DNA from 3 places in the Massilia sp. WG5 genome. Region 2 is predicted to be linked to each of the others. Evidence: predicted binding sites of a transcription regulator. Region 2 holds the regulator's gene; each other region holds the start of a gene.

Region 1 (6,047 bases), 1.2 Mb from region 2:
TCTCGAACATCTTCATCGAGCCGGCATCCGACGACAGCTTGCGCGCCACTTCCTTGATCACCTTGTTGCGCGGGTCCGCGATCGTGTACACCGGGTGGCCGAAGCCGATCACGACCTCCTTGTTGGCGACGCGGTTGCGGATGTCGGCTTCGGCTTCGTCCGGGTTCTCGTAGCGCTTCTGGACTTCGAAGGCGACTTCGTTGGCGCCGCCGTGCTTCGGACCGCGCAGCGCGCCGATCGCGCCGGTGATGGCCGAGTAGATGTCGGAACCGGTGCCGGCGATCACGCGGCCGGTGAAGGTCGAGGCGTTGAACTCGTGCTCGGCGTACAGGATCAGCGAGGTATGCATGGCCTTGACCCACTCCTCGTTCGGCTTGTGGCCGTGCAGCAGGTGCAGGAAGTGGCCGCCGATCGAATCGTCGTCGGTCTCGACCTCGATGCGCTTGCCGTTATGGCTGAAGTGGTACCAGTACAGCAGCGCCGAACCGAGCGAGGCCATCAGGCGGTCGGCGATGTCGCGCGCGCCCGGGATGTTGTGGTCGTCCTTTTCCGGCAGCGTGCAGCCCAGCACCGAGACGGCCGTGCGCATCACGTCCATCGGATGCGAGGCGGCCGGCAGCGCTTCCAGCGCGGCCTTGACCGATTGCGGCAGGCCGCGCAGCATCTTGAGCTTGGCCTTGTAGCCCTTCAGCTCGGCCACGGTCGGCAGCTTGCCGTGCACCAGCAGGTAGGCGATCTCTTCGAATTCGGAGGTGTCGGCCACGTCCAGGATGTCGTAGCCGCGGTAGTGCAGGTCGTTACCGGAACGGCCCACCGAGCACAGCGCGGTGTTGCCGGCGGTGACGCCGGACAGGGCCACGGATTTCTTCGGCTTGAAGGTCGGGGTATCGGTTTGCGTGGTCTGATCAATCATGTGAAAGTCTCCGTATGCGGTGATTTATTTGGCTTTGTTCTGGGCAAACAGCGCATCCAGCTTCTGCTCGAAGCTATGGTAGTCGATGCGGTCGTACAGCTCGGCGCGGGTCTGCATGGTGTCGACCACGTTCTTCTGGGTGCCGTCGCGGCGGATCGCTTCGTACACGTTCTCGGCAGCCTTGTTCATGGCGCGGAAGGCCGACAGCGGGTACAGCACGATGTCGACGTCGGCGCCCTTCAGCTCCTCGACTGTGAACAGCGGGGTCGCGCCGAACTCGGTGATGTTGGCCAGGATCGGCACCTTGACCGCCTTCTTGAACTGGGCATACATCTCGAGGCTGGTGATCGCTTCCGGGAAGATCATGTCGGCGCCGGCCTCGACGCAGGCGACGGCGCGCTCGACGGCCTTGTCCAGGCCCTCGACGGCCAGCGCGTCGGTGCGCGCCATGATCACGAACTGATCGTCGGTGCGGGCGTCGACGGCGGCCTTGATGCGGTCGACCATCTCGCCCTGGCTGACGATCTCCTTGCCCGGACGGTGGCCGCAGCGCTTGGCGCCGACCTGGTCTTCGATATGGCAGGCGCCGGCGCCGGCCTTGATCAGCGAACGCACGGTGCGGGCGACGTTGAAGGCCGACGAGCCGAAGCCGGTGTCGATGTCGACCAGCAGCGGCAGGTCGCACACGTCGGTGATGCGGCGCACGTCGATCAGCACGTCTTCCAGGCCCGAGATGCCGAGGTCGGGCAGGCCCAGCGAGCCGGCGGCCACGCCGCCGCCCGACAGGTAGATCGCGCGGTAGCCCGCGCGCTTGGCCAGCAGCGCGTGGTTGGCGTTGATCGCGCCGATCACCTGCAGCGGATGTTCTTCCTGGACGGCCAGGCGGAATGTGGCGCCTGCGGAGAGTTGGCTCATGTCCTCTTACCTTTCAATGATGCGTTGACGGGAATACGGTCAAGCTAATGCAAGCAGCGTGCCAAGCCCCCCACGCCCGCCCTGCCCCGTGTTTTCAAGCACTTATGCCTGCCCCGGGCATGCATCCGGGGCACTGCGTTTCATGAACGTTTCATTGTGAAACACCCTGCTGCAACAGGCAAGCCGCAATCTTTCTGGTACGGCCGGGCTCGCACAAGCGTAGAATCGCCGACGCAGTTCTCTTTTGACAATAACAAACCCAAGAGGATTTATGGTCCACATTCCCAAGGCCCGCCATCTCGCGCTGGCCGGCATGCTGGCGGCCTGCGTCGGCGCCCGCGCCGAACCGGTCGACGCCAACACCATCAACCGCATCGCCGATGAAGGCTACAACCGCGGCCAGGTCGTGAGCCTCGCGGCCTACCTGAGCGACCGCATCGGCGGCCGCATGACCAATTCGCCGGCGATGCGCCAGGCCGAGAACTGGACCCAGCAGATGTTCGGCAGCTGGGGCCTGAAGAATGTCCACGCCGAAGGCTACGAGTTCGGCCGCGGCTGGTGGATCGAATCCTCGAGCGTGCGCATGGTCGCGCCCCGTCCGCTGGCCTTGACCGCCATCCCGGTGGCCTGGACGCCGCCCACCCGCGGCACGATCAGCGCCCCGATCGTGGTCGCGCCGATCCGCCATGCGCGCGACCTGGCCCAGTACAAGGGCAAGCTGCGCGGGAAGATCGTGCTGGTCAGCTATCCGGACGATCCGAAGGACGACACCACCGCCACCTTCAAGCGCTTCGACGAGGCGGAACTGGGCAAGCTGTCGACCTACGACCAGCCGCACTACGATCCGGACCAGTCGTTCGACCTGTATAAAAAATACTTCGAGCTGGCGCGCGACATCGACCGCTTCATGGCGCTTGAAGGCGCGCAGGCGCTGGTGAAGATGTCCTACCGCAGCGGCGGCCTGGTGCAGGGCGAAGGCTACTTCCACCGCAAGGGCGAGACCGTCTCGCTGCCGGAAGTCGAGATGGCGGCCGAGGACTACCGCCGCCTGGCGCGCCTGGCCAAGGTCGGCGAAGTGAAGCTGGAACTGAACAGCAATGTGCACTTCGACGACCGCGACAGCAAAGCCTATAACATCCTCGCCGAGATCCCGGGCCAGGACCCGCAGGCCGGCTACGTGATGGCCGGCGCCCATCTCGACAGCTGGGTGGCCGGCGACGGCGCCGCCGACAACGGCGCGGGTTCGGTGGTGGTGATGGAAGCGGCGCGCATCCTGTCGCAGCTGGGCGTGAAGCCGAAGCGCACGATCCGCTTCGCCCTGTGGTCGGGCGAGGAACAGGGCCTGCTGGGCTCCCTGGCCTACATCCGCCAGCACATCGCCACGCGCGCACGCCCGAGCAATCCGGAGATGGCGAAGCTGCCCGAGTTCATGTGGGAGACCTATCCGATCACGCCGCTGCCGGGCTACCAGGAGATGGCGGCCTACTTCAACCTCGACAACGGCTCCGGCAAGATCCGCGGCATCTACGCGGAAGGGAATTTCGCGGCGATGCCGGTGCTGCGCAGCTGGCTCGCGCCGTTCGACAGCCTGGGCGCGAACAAGGTCGTGGCCAAGAAGACCGGTGGCACCGACCACCAAGTCATGGCCGGCATGGGCCTGCCCGCCTTCCAGTTCATCCAGGACCCGCTGGACTACGGTTCGCGCGTGCACCACTCGAACCTCGACACCTTCGACCACCTGCGCACCGAAGACCTGCGCCAGGCCGCGGTGATCATGGCCACCGTGCTGCTGCAGGCCGCCGAAAGCGACACCCCGATGCCGCGCAACGTGTTGCCGAAGCAGCCGACGGCGACGGATCCTTTCCATTATCGGGATCCGGCGAAGGACTGAGCGTAAACGCCGTCGTCCCCGCGAAGGCGGGGACCCAAGGTTGCCGGCGCTAAGGTAACGCATGCAGAACTTGGGTCCCCGCCTGCGCGGGGACGACGGTGCTTAACGCGGGAACGACGATGCTGCTTACTCAGTGCGCCGAAGCCGCCGCCGCACCAATCCCCGTCTCCGAACGCACTTCCTGCGCCTCGAAGCCAGCCTTGTCGATCGCAGCGCGCGGGCTCTTGTCGGTGACCGAGAACAGCCACACGCCGACGAAGCCGACGATCATCGAGAACAGGGCCGGCGAGGTGTACGGGAAGATCTCGGTCTTGTTGTGGAAGACGTCGACCCACACCGACTTCGACAGCACGGTCAGGATCACGGCGGTGGCCAGGCCCAGGAAGCCGCCGATGGTCGCGCCGCGGGTGGTGCACTTGCTCCACAGGACGGACATGAACAGCACCGGGAAATTGGCCGAGGCGGCGATCGCGAAGGCCAGCGACACCATGAAGGCCACGTTGACAGTCTCGAACACATAGCCCAGGCCCACGGCGATGATGCCGAGGACGATGGTGGTGATCCGAGAGACGCGCAGTTCGCTGCCCGGGGCCGGCTGGCCCTTCTTGATGACGGTGGCGTACAGGTCGTGCGAGACGGCCGAGGCGCCCGACAGGGTCAGGCCGGCCACCACCGCCAGGATGGTCGCGAAGGCCACGGCCGAGATGAAGCCGAGGAAGACGTCGCCGCCGACGGCCTTGGCCAGGTGCACGGCCGCCATGTTGTTACCGCCCAGCAGCTTGCCGGCCGCGTCCTTGAAGCCCGGGTTGGTACCGACCAGCACGATCGCGCCGAAGCCGATGATGAAGGTCAGGATGTAGAAGTAGCCGATCCAGGTGGTTGCCCACAGCACCGACTTGCGCGCTTCCTTGGCGCTCGGGACGGTGAAGAAGCGCATCAGGATGTGCGGCAGGCCGGCGGTGCCGAACATCAGCGCCATGCCGAAGGAGATTCCGGAGATCGGGTCCTTGATGAAGTTACCCGGGCCCATGATCGAGAAGCCCTTGCTGTGCACTTCGACGGCCTTGGCGAACAGCTGCTCCGGGCTGAAGTTGTACATCGCCAGCACCGAGAACGCCATGAAGGAGGCGCCCGCCAGCAGCATCACGGCCTTGATGATCTGCACCCAGGTGGTGGCGGTCATGCCGCCGAACAGCACGTAGACCATCATCAGGATACCGACCAGCACCACGGCGATGCTGTAGTCCAGGCCAAACAGCAGCTTGATCAGCTGGCCGGCGCCGACCATCTGCGCGATCAGGTAGAACAGCACGGTCACCAGGGTGCCGGAAGCGGCGAACATGCGCACCGGCTTCTGGGCGAAACGGTAGGCTGCGACGTCGGCGAAGGTGAAGCGGCCCAGGTTGCGCAGGCGCTCGGCCATCAGGAAGGTGATGACCGGCCAGCCGACCAGGAAGCCGATCGCGTAGATCAGGCCGTCGAAGCCGTTGGCGAACACGGCGGCCGAGATGCCCAGGAAGCTTGCTGCCGACATGTAGTCGCCGGCGATGGCGAGACCGTTCTGGAAACCGGTGATGCCGCCACCCGCGGTGTAGAAGTCGGACGCCGAGCGGGTGCGCTTGGCGGCCCACTTGGTGATGAACAGGGTGAAGATGACGAAGACGGCGAACATCGTGATCGCGGTCCAGTTGGTGGCCTGCTTGGTGGCCTGGCCCAGGTCGGGCGCGGCCATGGCGGCGCTGCTTGCTGCCAGCAGGGCCAGCGCGGAAGCGTGTCGGATCATGGTTTTCATGCGCGCACCTTTTGCTTGGTCGGGGCGGCGCCGGAACCGTTGTCGCCGGCGGCGGCGTTACGCTGGATGGCGTCGGTCAGCGCGTCGAATTCGCTGTTGGCGCGGCGCACGTAGATGCCGGTGACCACGACCGTGAACAGGATCACGAACAGGCCCAGGGGCACGCCCCAGGACATCACGCCGGCGCCGATCCGGGAACCCATGAATTCCTTATCGAAGGAATTCAGCAGCGTGAAGCCGTAATACACGATCATCATGGCCCAGGTCAGCATCCAGCCGTAGCGGGAGCGGGTCCTGACCAGCTTCTGGTAATTCGGGTCGCTCTTGACCCGTTGAACAACGTCTTGGTCCACTTTTGTCTCCAATACTTTTTAGTCATGCCTTTTAATCAGGCTGATGGCGATCCTACGGGCCGGTCCTTACCCGATTCTTACGGCCCTCGATGTTTCAGGCTGAAACAAGGGCCGCACATTGCGTTACACTTGCAACATGAGTCATCCCACCCGCATGCCAGGCAGCAGCGCCCACGACGGCGT
Region 2 (6,047 bases):
GCGAGCGCCTGACCCACCGACCGGCCAACAACACCTCGGTGATCGACAAGCCGGTGGTGCAGAGCCTGAGCGTGGACCATCCGCACATGACCATGACGGCGGACACCGCGCACGTCAACCAGGACCAGAACCAGATCGACCTGGTCGGCAACGTCGACATCACCCGTCCGGGCAGCGCGACCACGCAGCCCATGCGCATCCGCACCGAGGCGCTGACCGTGCTGCCGGACGAGGAGATCTCGAAGACCGACAAGCCGATCCAGATGACGCTCGGCGCCGCTTCCGCGACCGGCGTCGGCATGGTGGCCAACAACGCCACGCAGCAGCTGGACCTGGGCGGGCGCGGCCGCATTATTTATCCGCCGCGTAGCGCACGCTGACAGGACAACCTGAAAGGATTCGCATCCAATGAAAAAAATATTCGCCGTCGCCGCTCTCTCGCTGGCAAGCCTTACCGCCAGCGCGGAGCGCGCTGATTCGCTCAAGCAGGCCCAGGTCGACTTCGACAACGGCCACCTCGACGAGGTCACCCAGACCCGCACCCTGACCGGCAATGTCGTGCTGACGCGCGGCACGCTGCTGATCAAGTCGGACAAGGCCGTGATGAAGGAATCGCCGGAAGGCTACATGATCCTGGTGCTGACCGCCGCGCCAGGAAAAATCGCGAGCTTCCGCCAGAAGCGCGACGGCGGGCCCGACCTGTGGACCGAGGGCCAGGCCCAGCGTATCGAATACGACGAGCGCACCGAAGTGGTCAAGCTGTTCTCGAACGCCGTCGTCAAGCAGCTCGAAGGCAAGCGCATGACGAGCGAAGTGAACGGCCCCTTCATCTCCTACGACAACCGCACCGAGCAGGCGAACGTGCACAACGACGCCAGCGGCGACAGCAAGCCGGGCGGCGGGCGCAGCACCATCATCATCGCACCGCGCCGTAGTCCGCCCGCTGCGGCACCCGCTGCGGCGCCGGCCGCAGCACCGTCGGGAGCAGCCAAGCAATGATGGATGTCCACGCAGACGCCGCCGCCGTCACCGGCGCCGGCAGCACCCTGGTCGTCAAGGGGCTGCAGAAAAGCTACGGCAAGCGCCTGGTGGTGCGCGACGTCTCGCTGCAGGTCGCCTGCGGCGAGGTGGTCGGCCTGCTCGGCCCGAACGGCGCCGGCAAGACCACCTCGTTCTACATGATCGTGGGCCTGGTGCCGGCCGACGCCGGTTCCATCGTCATCAACGGCACCGACATCACGAGCCTGCCGATCCACCGGCGCGCCATGCTGGGCCTGTCCTACCTGCCGCAGGAAGCCTCGGTGTTCCGCAAGCTGACGGTGGAGGAGAACATCCGCGCCGTGCTGGAACTGCAGCGCGAGAACGGCAAGCCGCTGGGCAAGGCGCGCATCCAGGAACGCCTGGACGAGCTGCTGGCCGACCTGCAGATCGAGAAGCTGCGCGAGAACCCGGCGCTGTCGCTGTCGGGCGGCGAGCGGCGCCGCGTGGAGATCGCGCGCGCGCTGGCGACCGACCCGCGCTTCGTGCTGCTGGACGAACCCTTCGCCGGCGTCGATCCGATCGCGGTGATCGAGATCCAGCGCATCGTGCGCTTCCTGAAGGAGCGCGGGATCGGCGTGCTGATTACCGACCACAATGTGCGCGAGACGCTTGGCATCTGCGATCGCGCGTATATCATCAACCAGGGCGCGGTGCTGGCTTCCGGACGTCCTGACGATATCATCGCCAACGAATCGGTCCGCCGCGTCTACCTGGGTGAACACTTCCGGATGTAGCCATGAAACAGACGCTGCAACTCAAGACATCACAGCACCTTGCGCTGACGCCGCAACTCCAGCAGTCGATCCGGCTGCTGCAGCTGTCCACTCTCGAGCTGCACCAGGAGATCGAGCAGGTACTGAGCGACAATCCGCTGCTCGAGCGCCTCGACGATCCGCTCGACCGCTCCGTGCGCCTGCTGGCGGACGGCGCCATCAACAACGGCGCCTCGACCTCCACCACGCCTGACGCGCCGCCCGCCCAGAGCCAGGGCGAGGAGGGCAAGGACAACGCCGGCGGCGAGGGCGAGGGCGGCGACAGCGGCGAGGCCGGCGGCGCCGAGCACGACATGGAATGGGGCGAGCCGGGCCGCTCCGGCAACGGCGGCGAGGACGAAGACGGCCGCCCGCAGCTGGAAGCCAGCCCGGTCTCGCTGCGTGAACACCTGATGGAACAGGTGCGCCTGACCTGCATCTCGCCGCGCGACTGCGCGCTGGTCGAGATCGTCGTCGATACCCTCGACGACAACGGCTACCTCGAGGAATCGCTGGACGAGCTGCATGCGCGCATGCCGCCCGAACTGGAGATCGAGTTCGACGAACTGCGCACGGCCCTGTCGCTGGTGCAGAGCATGGACCCGCCCGGCGTCGGCGCCCGCAGCGCCGCCGAATGCCTGGCGCTGCAGATCCGCCGCATGCCCGGCGTGCCGATGGTGACGCGGCGCATGGCGCTGACCATCGTCGAACGCTACCTGACCTGGTTCGCGCAGCGCGAATTCAACAAGCTCAAGAAGGCCCTCGACTGCGACGACGAAGACCTGCGCGAAGCCCAGGCCGTGATCCGCCAGTGCAATCCGCATCCGGGCGCGGCCTTCGCTTCCGACGTCTCCGACTTCGTGGTGCCGGACGTGATCGTGCGCCGCGCGAAGGACGGCTGGAGCGTGCAGCTGAATCCGGAAGTGATGCCGCGCCTGCGCGTGAACAGCATCTACGCTGCCTTGATGAAGCAGGGAAAATCGGAGTCGCAGCTGAATGCACAATTGCAAGAAGCGAAGTGGCTCATCAAGAACATGCGCCAGCGCTTCGACACGATCCTGCGTGTAGCGCAAGCAATCGTCGAGCGCCAGCGGAACTTTTTCTCCCACGGCGCAGTTGCCATGCGGCCCCTTGTTTTACGTGAGATAGCTGATACACTAGGTCTACACGAGAGCACAATTTCTCGCGTCACAACGCAGAAATACATGCTGACGCCGCACGGCATGTTTGAGCTGAAGTACTTTTTCGGGAGTCACGTCGCGACCGAGGCAGGAGGCGAAGCATCCTCGACCGCGATCCGGGCTCTTATCGTACAACTCACAGGAGCAGAAGACCCCAAGAACCCTTTATCCGACAGCAAGATCGCGGAGATGCTAGGGGAACAGGGAATGGTTATCGCACGCCGCACGGTCGCGAAATACCGTGAGGCGCTGAAGATCCCGCCCGTTAGCCTTCGCAAATCCTTGTAACAAGCTGCCCAGCTGCGCAAGATGCGCGCATGTCCTGGCAGCGCATCTTCAAAGGAGTGTGTATGAATCTCACTATCAGCGGACATCATCTCGATGTAACCCCAGCAATCCGAGAATACGTACAGAACAAGCTTGAACGCATCACCCGCCATTTCGATCAAGTGATCGACTCCCACGTCATCCTCTGCATAGACAATCTCACCGAGAAAGAAAAACGCCAGAAGGCCGAGATCAACTTGCGCGTTGCTGGGAAGATCGTTCACGTTGCGAGCGCCGCACACGACCTCTACGCCGCGATCGACATGCTGATGGACCGCCTCGACAGGCAAGTCCAGAAGTACAAGCAGATGCTTCAGAATCACAGTAACACTCCGCTGAAACGCATGAGCAACGAATCCAACGAGTCCATTGAGGGAGGAGAAGCTGCCGCCGCAGCGTGATCATTCCGCAGGCACAGCAAGGACTAAGGGCGCATTGGCGCCCTTTTCGTTTGTTGGGCGCTAGAATGCCGTTTTCCATTTCATGAATAACAAAGAGACATGAGCGAATACGTGCAGACCCGCGTCGCCAACGGCACCGGCATCATTACCCTGGACCGGCCCAAGGCCCTGAACTCGCTGTCGCTGGACATGGTGCGCGCGCTGACGGCAGCCCTGCTGGCCTGGCGCGACGAGGCCGGCGTCGACGCCGTCATTATCAAGAGCACCAGCGAAAAAGCCCTGTGCGCGGGCGGCGACATCCGCTTCTTCCACCAGGCCGGGCATGCCACGCCGACGGGCGGGAGTGCGCTGCTGGAAGACTTCTTTACCGAAGAATACGCGCTGAACCACCTGATCCATTTCTATCCGAAACCGTATATTGCGCTGATGGACGGGGTGGTTATGGGCGGCGGCATGGGCATCGCCCAAGGCGGCCCGGACAGCGGCCTGCGCGTCGTGACCGAACGCACGAAGATGGCGATGCCCGAGGTGAACATCGGCCTGTTCCCGGACGTCGGCGGCAGCCATTTCCTGTCGCATGCGCCGGGCGCGCTCGGCATGTACCTGGGCCTGACCGGCAACACCATCGGCGCCGCCGATGCCCTCTACGTCGGCCTGGCCGACGTGTTTGTCCCCGCTGCGCAATTGCCTGCGCTGCAGGACCTGATCGCCGCCACGCCGGGCGCACAATTGCCGGCCGCGATCCGCGCCTTCGCGGCGCCGTTCGCAGCGCAGGCAGGCGACAGCCAGCTGCAGCAACAGCGTGCGCTGATCGATCGCCATTTCGCGGCATCCTCGGTGCAGGCCGTGATGGAGTCGCTGGCCGGCGACGCCAGCCCCTTCGCGCAGAAAGCCCTGGCCGCCATGCGCCAGCGCTCGCCGCTGATGATGTCCGTGACGCGCGAGATGCTGGTGCGCGGCGCCAGCATGGACGTGGCCGGCTGCCTGCGCATGGAGCGCTCCCTGGTGCGCCGCAACTTCGAGCACGGCGAGGTGCTGGAAGGCGTGCGCGCCCTGGTGATCGACAAGGACAATGCGCCGGCATGGAACCCGCCGACGCTCGAGGCCGTCACACCGGAGATGGTGGCGCGCTTCTTCGAGCCGGTGTGGCCGGCGCATGCGCATCCGCTGCGGGACCTAGTATAAATACTGTAGTGCCCCGCTTTCCGATGACGCAATGCATCATCCCTGCTATCGTTGCGCCATTCGCATAAGGAGACAACATGACAGATATTCACGTCATCGGTGTCGTCGGAGGCGGCCTGATGGGCGTTGGCATCGCGACGCAGTTCGCGCTGGCCGGCCACGCCACGCTGGTAGTGGAAGCCGACCCCGAACGCGCGGCCGGGATTCCTGTCCGCGCGGCCGACATCCTGTCGCAGCTGATGGCGGCGGGCCTGGTCGACGCGCCGCAACGCGACGCCGCGCTCGCGCGCCTGCGCGTGAGCGGCGGCCTGGACGAACTGGCCGGCGCCGCCATGGCCATCGAAGCGATTCCCGAAGTCCTCGGGGCCAAGCACACGCTGTATGCCCAGCTCGAAGACATCATGGCGCCGGATGCCATCATCGCCAGCAATACCAGCGGTTTTCCGCCGGACGCGCTGTCCGAACACATGCGGAAACCGGCCCGGTTCCTGGTCGCGCATTTCTGGAACCCGCCGCACCTGATTCCGCTGGTGGAAGTGGTGCCGGGCAGCGCGACGGCGCCCGACGCGGTCGAGCGCAGCGTGCGCCTGCTGGCCGGCATCGGCATGGAGCCGGTGGTGCTGAAGGCGGCGATTCCCGGCTTCATCGGCAACCGGCTGCAGTTCGCGGTGCTGCGCGAAGCGCTCCACATCGTGCGTTCCGGCGCGGCCACGCCCGAGACCGTGGACGCCGTGATGAAAGCCTGCCTGGGGCGGCGCTACAGCATCATGGGGCCCTTCGAGAGCGCCGACCTCGGCGGCCTGCATACCCTGATGGGGATCGGCGCCAACCTGATGCCGGCGCTGGCCAAGGACGAGGAGGTGCTCGAGCTGATGCGCGCCCACGTCGACAAGGGCGAACTCGGCGCAAGCACGGGGCAGGGCTTCTATACCTGGGACGAAGACCGGATCGCAGACCTGAAGGCGCGCCGCTTGCGCCAGCTTTCAGGCAAATGAATCATCGCCGCCACGCGCGGCATGACACAAGGTGTGCCTTCACTGCCCGACGCGGCAGGGGACACCGCAATACCAAGTAAAACAATAGAGGAGTCTGTTTTGTCGTTTCTGATTGTCCTGGCCGCACTGGCCTTCCTGATGGTTGCCGCCTACCGCGGCTACAGC
Region 3 (6,047 bases), 1.9 Mb from region 2:
CGGCATCGTGGTCGACTGGGACGATTTCGACGAGCTGTCGAAAGTGGTGCCGCTGCTGGCGCGCGTCTACCCGAACGGCGACGCCGACGTGAACCACTTCCAGGCCGCCGGCGGCCCGACCTTCGTGATCCGCGAACTGCTCGACGCCGGCCTGGCGCACGAGGACGTCAACACCATCCTCGGCCGCGGCCTGCGCGCCCACTGCAAGGAGCCCTTCCTGGACGGCGAGCAGGTGGTCTGGAAAGACCTGCCCGAGCAGAGCGGCGACGAGAACGTGCTGCGCAAGTACACCAATCCGTTCAGCCCCGACGGCGGCCTGGTGCTGGTGCAGGGCAACCTGGGCCGCGCCGTGATGAAGGTCTCGGCGGTCAAGAAGGAACACCACATCGTCGAGGCGCCGGCCCTGACCTTCGATTCGCAGGAAGATTTCATGCATGCCTACAAGGCTGGCAGCCTGAACCGCGACTTCGTCGCCGTGATCCGCTTCCAGGGCCCGCGCGCGAACGGCATGCCGGAACTGCACGCGCTGACCCCGGCGCTGTCGAACCTGCAGGACGCCGGCTTCCACGTGGCGATGGTCACCGACGGCCGCATGTCGGGCGCTTCCGGCAAGGTGCCGGCGGCGATCCACGTGTCGCCGGAAATCCTGGCCGGCGGTCCGCTGGGCCTGGTGCGCGACGGCGATATCATCCGGGTCGACGCGACCGCCGGCACGCTCGAGGCGCTGGTGCCGGCCGACGTGTGGGCATCGCGCAAGATGGCCACCGCCGACCTGAGCAAGAGCCACATCGGGATGGGCCGCGAGCTGTTCGAGGTGTTCCGCAAGTCCGTCAGCGCGGCCGAGCAGGGCGCCGCCCACTTCCCGCTGCCGTCGCCGATCGAGACCACCGTTCCCCTGCACGAAGGCCTTGATTCCGGTGAGATCATGCCGGGTTCCGACGAAGACTTCCTGTTCCGTAAATCCAAGTAAGAGAGCACAACGATGAGTACTGATATGAACCTGCTCGACATCATGAAATCGGCCGTCGTGATCCCGGTGATCGCGATCGACGATCCGGACCACGCCGTTCCCCTCGCGAAGGCCCTGGTCGCCGGCGGCATCCGTGTGCTCGAAGTGACGCTGCGCACCAGGCACGGCCTGGAGGCGATCCGCGCGATGGCCCAGGTCGAAGGCGCCATCGTCGGCGTCGGCACCCTGACCCAGCCGGAAGAATTCGCCGCCTCGCGCGATGCCGGCGCGGTGTTCGGCGTGTCGCCGGGCCTGACCCCGGCGCTGATCGAGGCAGCGAAAAAGAGCGGCCTGCCGCTGCTGCCGGGCTGCATGACCCCGTCCGAAGTGATGCTGGCGCGCGAAGCCGGCTTCAAGCAGCTCAAGCTGTTCCCGGCCGTGCCGGCAGGCGGCATCGGCATGCTGAAGGCGATCGGCGGCCCGCTGCCGGACGTCACCTTCTGCCCGACCGGCGGCATCTCGATCGAGACCGCGCCGCAGTTCCTGGCCCTGAAGAACGTGGCTTGCGTGGGCGGCTCCTGGCTGACCCCGGCGGACGCGATGAAGGCCGGCGACTGGGACCTGATCACCGACCTGGCCAAGGCCGCGTCGGGCCTGCGCGCGGCTGCTTGAGGCGTACATGAGGCGCACATGAGGCGCCTGGCGCGCGGGCTGACCGCGGGCGAGATCGCGATGGCGTCGCTGCTGTTCGGCGGCGCCATCGACTACACGCGCGTGCGGGTCCACAACCGCCGCTACCTGCCCCTGGGCCTGCAGCCGAAGAACTGCGCCATGACCCCGAACGGCAGCATCTACTTCCACCACTCCTGCTTCCTGCCCGACTACAGCCTCGGCAATCCGACAGTCATCCACTGGTTCATGCACGAGATGGTGCACGTCTGGCAGCACCAGCTCGGCTATCCGGTCCGCCTGCGCGGCGCGATCCGGATCGGTCTTTCCTACTATTACGAACTGCGCGAAGGCGCAAGCCTGGCCGACTACAACATGGAAGCCCAGGGCGACCTGCTGGCCGATTATTTCGCGCTGAAGTTCCTGCGCCTGCCGCGCGTCGTGCGCCAGCGTCGCCATGCGCACCGGATCGACTTGTACGAACAGGTGCTGGCGGGTTTCCTGGCCAACCCATCGGACCGCGGGCAACTGCCGCGCGGCGGAGCGCGCAAGTTCATGTCGAGCCGTCGTCCCCGCGCAGGCGGGGACCCAAGTTCGTAGCGCTGTCCCAAACGCTTGTGTAAACCACTTGCGTCGAATCAACCCCCGCTCGAGCCCAGCAACGTAGGCTGTCGTCCGTACGTTTGTTTCCTGTGGGATATTTTATGCAGCCGTCATTCCGCGCCGGTGCCTTGGCCACCCTGGCACTCACCCTGATTCCGGTACAGGCCGCCCTGGCGCGCACCGGCGCCGCCGAGGTCCGCGAAGGCCCGCGCGGCGGTCCCTGCTTCACCATCAGCCCGCGCGAAGAACGCGCGGGTACGCCGGATTTCCACGCCGTGACCGTCTCCGACGGCCAGCGCCTGCTGTGGAAGATGACCATGCCGCCCGAGCGTACCTTTCCCCTCAGCTTCTCCATGTGCGTGCCCTACGGCGGCCAGGTCGCATCGCTGCCGCGAACCCGGGCGACAGCGCTCGAAACCGGCAAGGTCTACTACCTGCGCATCGACGCCCGCCCCGCCCAGGGGCGCGGCGTCGCCCAGGCCTATGAAGCGCGCTTCTGCCTGGCGAAGCAGCATGACGGCAGCGCCGTCGTGCACCAGATCTGGGACAGCGACCGGCCGGGCAAGCGCCTGTTCGGCTGCCTGCCGCCGGGGGAGTGATCCGCCTGTCCTGCGCATGAAGCTGCGCCGTCCCTGGCCGATTTATTTTATTCACGAAGGGTAAGTTTGTCGTGTCGACGAACTTTACATTTTCGCTGTCTTGTAACCGTCCGTGATAAAAATATCTAATGTAATCAAGCCCTTAAAGAGCAGGCACGTCTATTGCTAATATTTACGTGTCTGCTGACAGACCCACCTAATTAATTATATGAGGGTAATATGAACCGGTCCAAACTCGTGAAGAACCTGGCAGTTTCTCTGTTTTGCGCTACCGGCATGTTGGCCGGTACGGCGGCATTTGCAGCCCCAGTTGGCGCAAGCTGCAGCGTTATCAATGTAACAAAGGGCTCGGTCGCCAATGCAACCACGGACGATGTGACGCTGAACAGCGCCTGGTCCACTGCCTGTGCGTTTTCTAACGTCAACCCGTCACAGGGCCCCCAAGGTAACACTTCCGGCTTCGGCAGCGCCTTCGACGCCTATGCCACGGATACTTCGACCCCCTGGTCCTTGCTGGGCAAGATCGCAAAAACCAGCGGCACTGTCACCAGCAATGGCCTGATCCTGACGCTGGCGGCGGATGGAACCTGGACTGTTAAGAACACCACCACTGGCGCGCTGATGCTGGACCTGGTGCTCGACATCCATGCCGGCAACACGTCGACGGCCTTCCTGTTCGACGATCAAACGATCGGCGCCGGCGCAACGCTGAACGGCAGCTGGGCAATCCAGTGGCATAACAATGGCGGCCAGATCCCCGGCTACTCCAATGCAGTCTTCTTCGCGCGCGACCTGGGCGAAGGCGGCTCGGGCGGCGGCGAAGGCGGCAACGTGCCGGAGCCGGGCAGCCTGGCCCTGATGGGCCTGGGCATGCTGGGCGTGGTGGCGCTGCGCAAGCGCAACAAGGCCTGATGCTGCGGGCTTGAAGCGGCAAAAAATATGGCGCCCGAGGGCGCCATATTTGTTTTTGCAAGCGGGCCGTGGCCCGCCGCTGTCATCAACGCGAGCTCACGTTGACCGAGCTCGTGCTGGTATTGCCGGCCGCGTCGCGTGCGGTCACGGTAATGGTATGCGTACCGGCCGCGATCTTCTTGGTATTCCAGTTGTAGCCCAGCGAACCGCCAGTGCCCTGCGCCTTGGTCGCGCCGTCGATCGCCAGGGTCAGCTTGATGCCCGCTGCACCGGCGTTGTCGGTGGCGTTGACGCTCACCGAGACATTGCCGTTGACGGTGCCGCCGGTCGGATTGGTGATCGTGACCACCGGCGCGGTCGTGTCCTTGGCGACGCTGGTGGTGACGTTCGACACGTTGACGCTCACGGCGGACGCGCTGCCGGCATTGCCCGCGGCATCGTAGGCGACAGCGCTTACGCTGACCTTGCCGTTGGCCACGCCGGTCGAATCCCAGCTGAAGCTGAACGGCGCCGTGGTGTCGGTGGCGACCACGGTGCCATTCACGACCAGGTCGACCCGCGCCACGCCGACGTTGTCGCTGGCATTGACCGTCACCGGCACCGCGCCCGACACCGTGCTGCCGGCGAGCGGGGCGGCCAGCGAAGCGGTCGGCGCGGTCGTATCGGCCGGCACCACGAAACTTGCCGCGGCGCGGACGGCGGCGGCGGCGTTCACGCGGCCGTAGCCGAACACCGGGTCGAGGCCGGCGGCGCCGAGGTCGACCGCGGTCGAATACAGGATGGACTGCACCTGCTCGCCGCTCAGGTCGGGGCGCGCTGCCATGACGAGCGCGGCGACGCCGGCGCTCAGCGGGCTCGAGAACGAGGTGCCTTGCCAGGTCGAGTAGCCGCCGTTCCTGTCCGTGCTGATGATGCCGGTGCCCGGTGCCGACAGCGTCACGAAGTTGCCCCAGCTCGAGAAGCTGGCCTTGGCGTCGTTGGTGGTGGTTGCCGAGACGGCGATCATCGAACCGTCGGTGCTGATGTTCTCGTCGATATTGCTGTTGCCGGCCGAGACGAACACCAGGCCGCCCTTGCTCTTCATGTACTTGGCCGCGCTCATGATGGTGCTGCTGCCCGCGACGCCGCCGTAGCTGATGTTGGCGACCCGGGCGCCGTTGTCGGCGGCATAGGTCAGGCCGCTGGCGATGGTGCTGTAATAGGCGGTGCAGCCGCCGGTGGTGCTGTCGCTGAAGGCGACGCGGATCGGCATCAGGCGGGCCGCGCCGGCCACGCCGGCCACGCCGGTCGCGTTGTTGGTGCTCGCCGCCGCCACGCCGGCCACCGCGGTGCCGTGGCCGCACACGTCGGTCAGGTCGGTATTGTTATTGTAGAAGTTGTAGCCCGGGACCAGGCGGCTCACCAGGTCGGGATGGTTGACGTTGATGCCGGAATCCAGGATGGCGATCGTCACGCCCGCGCCCTGGGTGGTGTCCCAGGCGCTCGTGGCGCCGACCTGGGTGAGATGCCACTCGCTGCCGAGGTAGGGATCGTTGGCGGTCGCGGTGGCCTGGACCACGCGGTCGAGTTCGGCGAATTTCAGTTCCGGACGGTGCGACAGGGCAGCCGCGACCGCGGTCTCCGACGCGTTGCCCGGCAGGTCGACCACGTACATGCGGCTCTGGCCGAGCTTGCGACGCTTGCCGCCGTGCTCTTTCAGGATGTTGTCGAGGGCCGTATCGGACAGGCCCGGACGCGCTTCGATGATCACGCGGCCACGCGCATACGCATCCTTGGGGGCGGCCATGCTGGCGCCGGATGCGGCCATCAGGGCGCCGATCACGGCGACGGCCAGGATGGAAGATTTGCGGAAGGAAGCGATCTGGTTCGAAGCAGTGTGCATGGCGATATCCTGTTTATGGTTGATAAAGGCAGGATGGCTGGCAGGCCGCTTCGCGAGCGCGGCAGAATGCCCCGTGCTCGAAAGATCGGTGTCTGGCAGTCCTGCCGTCATGGGGCTCGCGCCCTTTAGACCGTTGACTTTGCGTCCTCCACTTTCGCGGAGTTTGCCCTTTGCAGATGATGAACCGAGTATATCTACGTCATTTCCTGGTTACAACTAATTTCTTACTGGAAACGTAGAATTTATGTTCCTTGTGGAAACAAATCAACAAATTGGCATGGTAAATCGGCGTCCTTGCCTTGCTGTAAGGCGCCGATTTTGACGGATTTGTCGGAAATTTAATGACTGTTAATTAAATGGAATCTGGTATTGCGGCTTTTGTAACTGGCGCCGCGCGTGCCCTCAGTTGCGCCGCGCCGCCTCGACCGCCGCC

The links. Region 2 encodes sigma-54, which starts transcription at its own class of promoters, with help from an activator protein. Its sites were predicted from a motif close to TGGCANGNAANCTGCTTT; they were not measured.
Region 1: prpB (methylisocitrate lyase) is a predicted target of sigma-54. The motif match lies at 1,875-1,892, and genes of this name have one in related genera.
Region 3: AM586_RS09255 (PEP-CTERM sorting domain-containing protein) is a predicted target of sigma-54. The motif match lies at 2,972-2,989, and genes of this name have one in related genera.

What each region holds. Positions count from the first base shown of each region.
Region 1 covers NZ_CP012640.2:5,206,171-5,212,217, reverse strand. Annotated here, with positions in the region: gene prpC (2-methylcitrate synthase) at 1-913, opposite strand, end outside; gene prpB (methylisocitrate lyase) at 938-1,828, opposite strand; gene AM586_RS23225 (M20/M25/M40 family metallo-hydrolase) at 2,100-3,719, shown strand; gene AM586_RS23220 (cation acetate symporter) at 3,850-5,502, opposite strand; gene AM586_RS23215 (DUF485 domain-containing protein) at 5,508-5,864, opposite strand; gene prpR (propionate catabolism operon regulatory protein PrpR) at 6,001-6,047, shown strand, end outside.
Region 2 covers NZ_CP012640.2:3,958,476-3,964,522, forward strand. Annotated here, with positions in the region: gene lptC (LPS export ABC transporter periplasmic protein LptC) at 1-380, shown strand, start outside; gene lptA (lipopolysaccharide transport periplasmic protein LptA) at 409-999, shown strand; gene lptB (LPS export ABC transporter ATP-binding protein) at 996-1,775, shown strand; gene AM586_RS17700 (RNA polymerase factor sigma-54) at 1,778-3,262, shown strand; gene hpf (ribosome hibernation-promoting factor, HPF/YfiA family) at 3,325-3,702, shown strand; gene AM586_RS17710 (enoyl-CoA hydratase/isomerase family protein) at 3,802-4,887, shown strand; gene AM586_RS17715 (3-hydroxyacyl-CoA dehydrogenase family protein) at 4,965-5,882, shown strand; gene AM586_RS17720 (GntP family permease) at 5,982-6,047, shown strand, end outside.
Region 3 covers NZ_CP012640.2:2,084,776-2,090,822, reverse strand. Annotated here, with positions in the region: gene edd (phosphogluconate dehydratase) at 1-970, shown strand, start outside; gene eda (bifunctional 4-hydroxy-2-oxoglutarate aldolase/2-dehydro-3-deoxy-phosphogluconate aldolase) at 995-1,621, shown strand; gene AM586_RS09265 (hypothetical protein) at 1,640-2,218, shown strand; gene AM586_RS09260 (hypothetical protein) at 2,323-2,820, shown strand; gene AM586_RS09255 (PEP-CTERM sorting domain-containing protein) at 3,040-3,732, shown strand; gene AM586_RS09250 (S8 family serine peptidase) at 3,818-5,614, opposite strand; cyclic di-GMP riboswitch class I at 5,706-5,792, opposite strand; gene AM586_RS09245 (VOC family protein) at 6,017-6,047, opposite strand, start outside.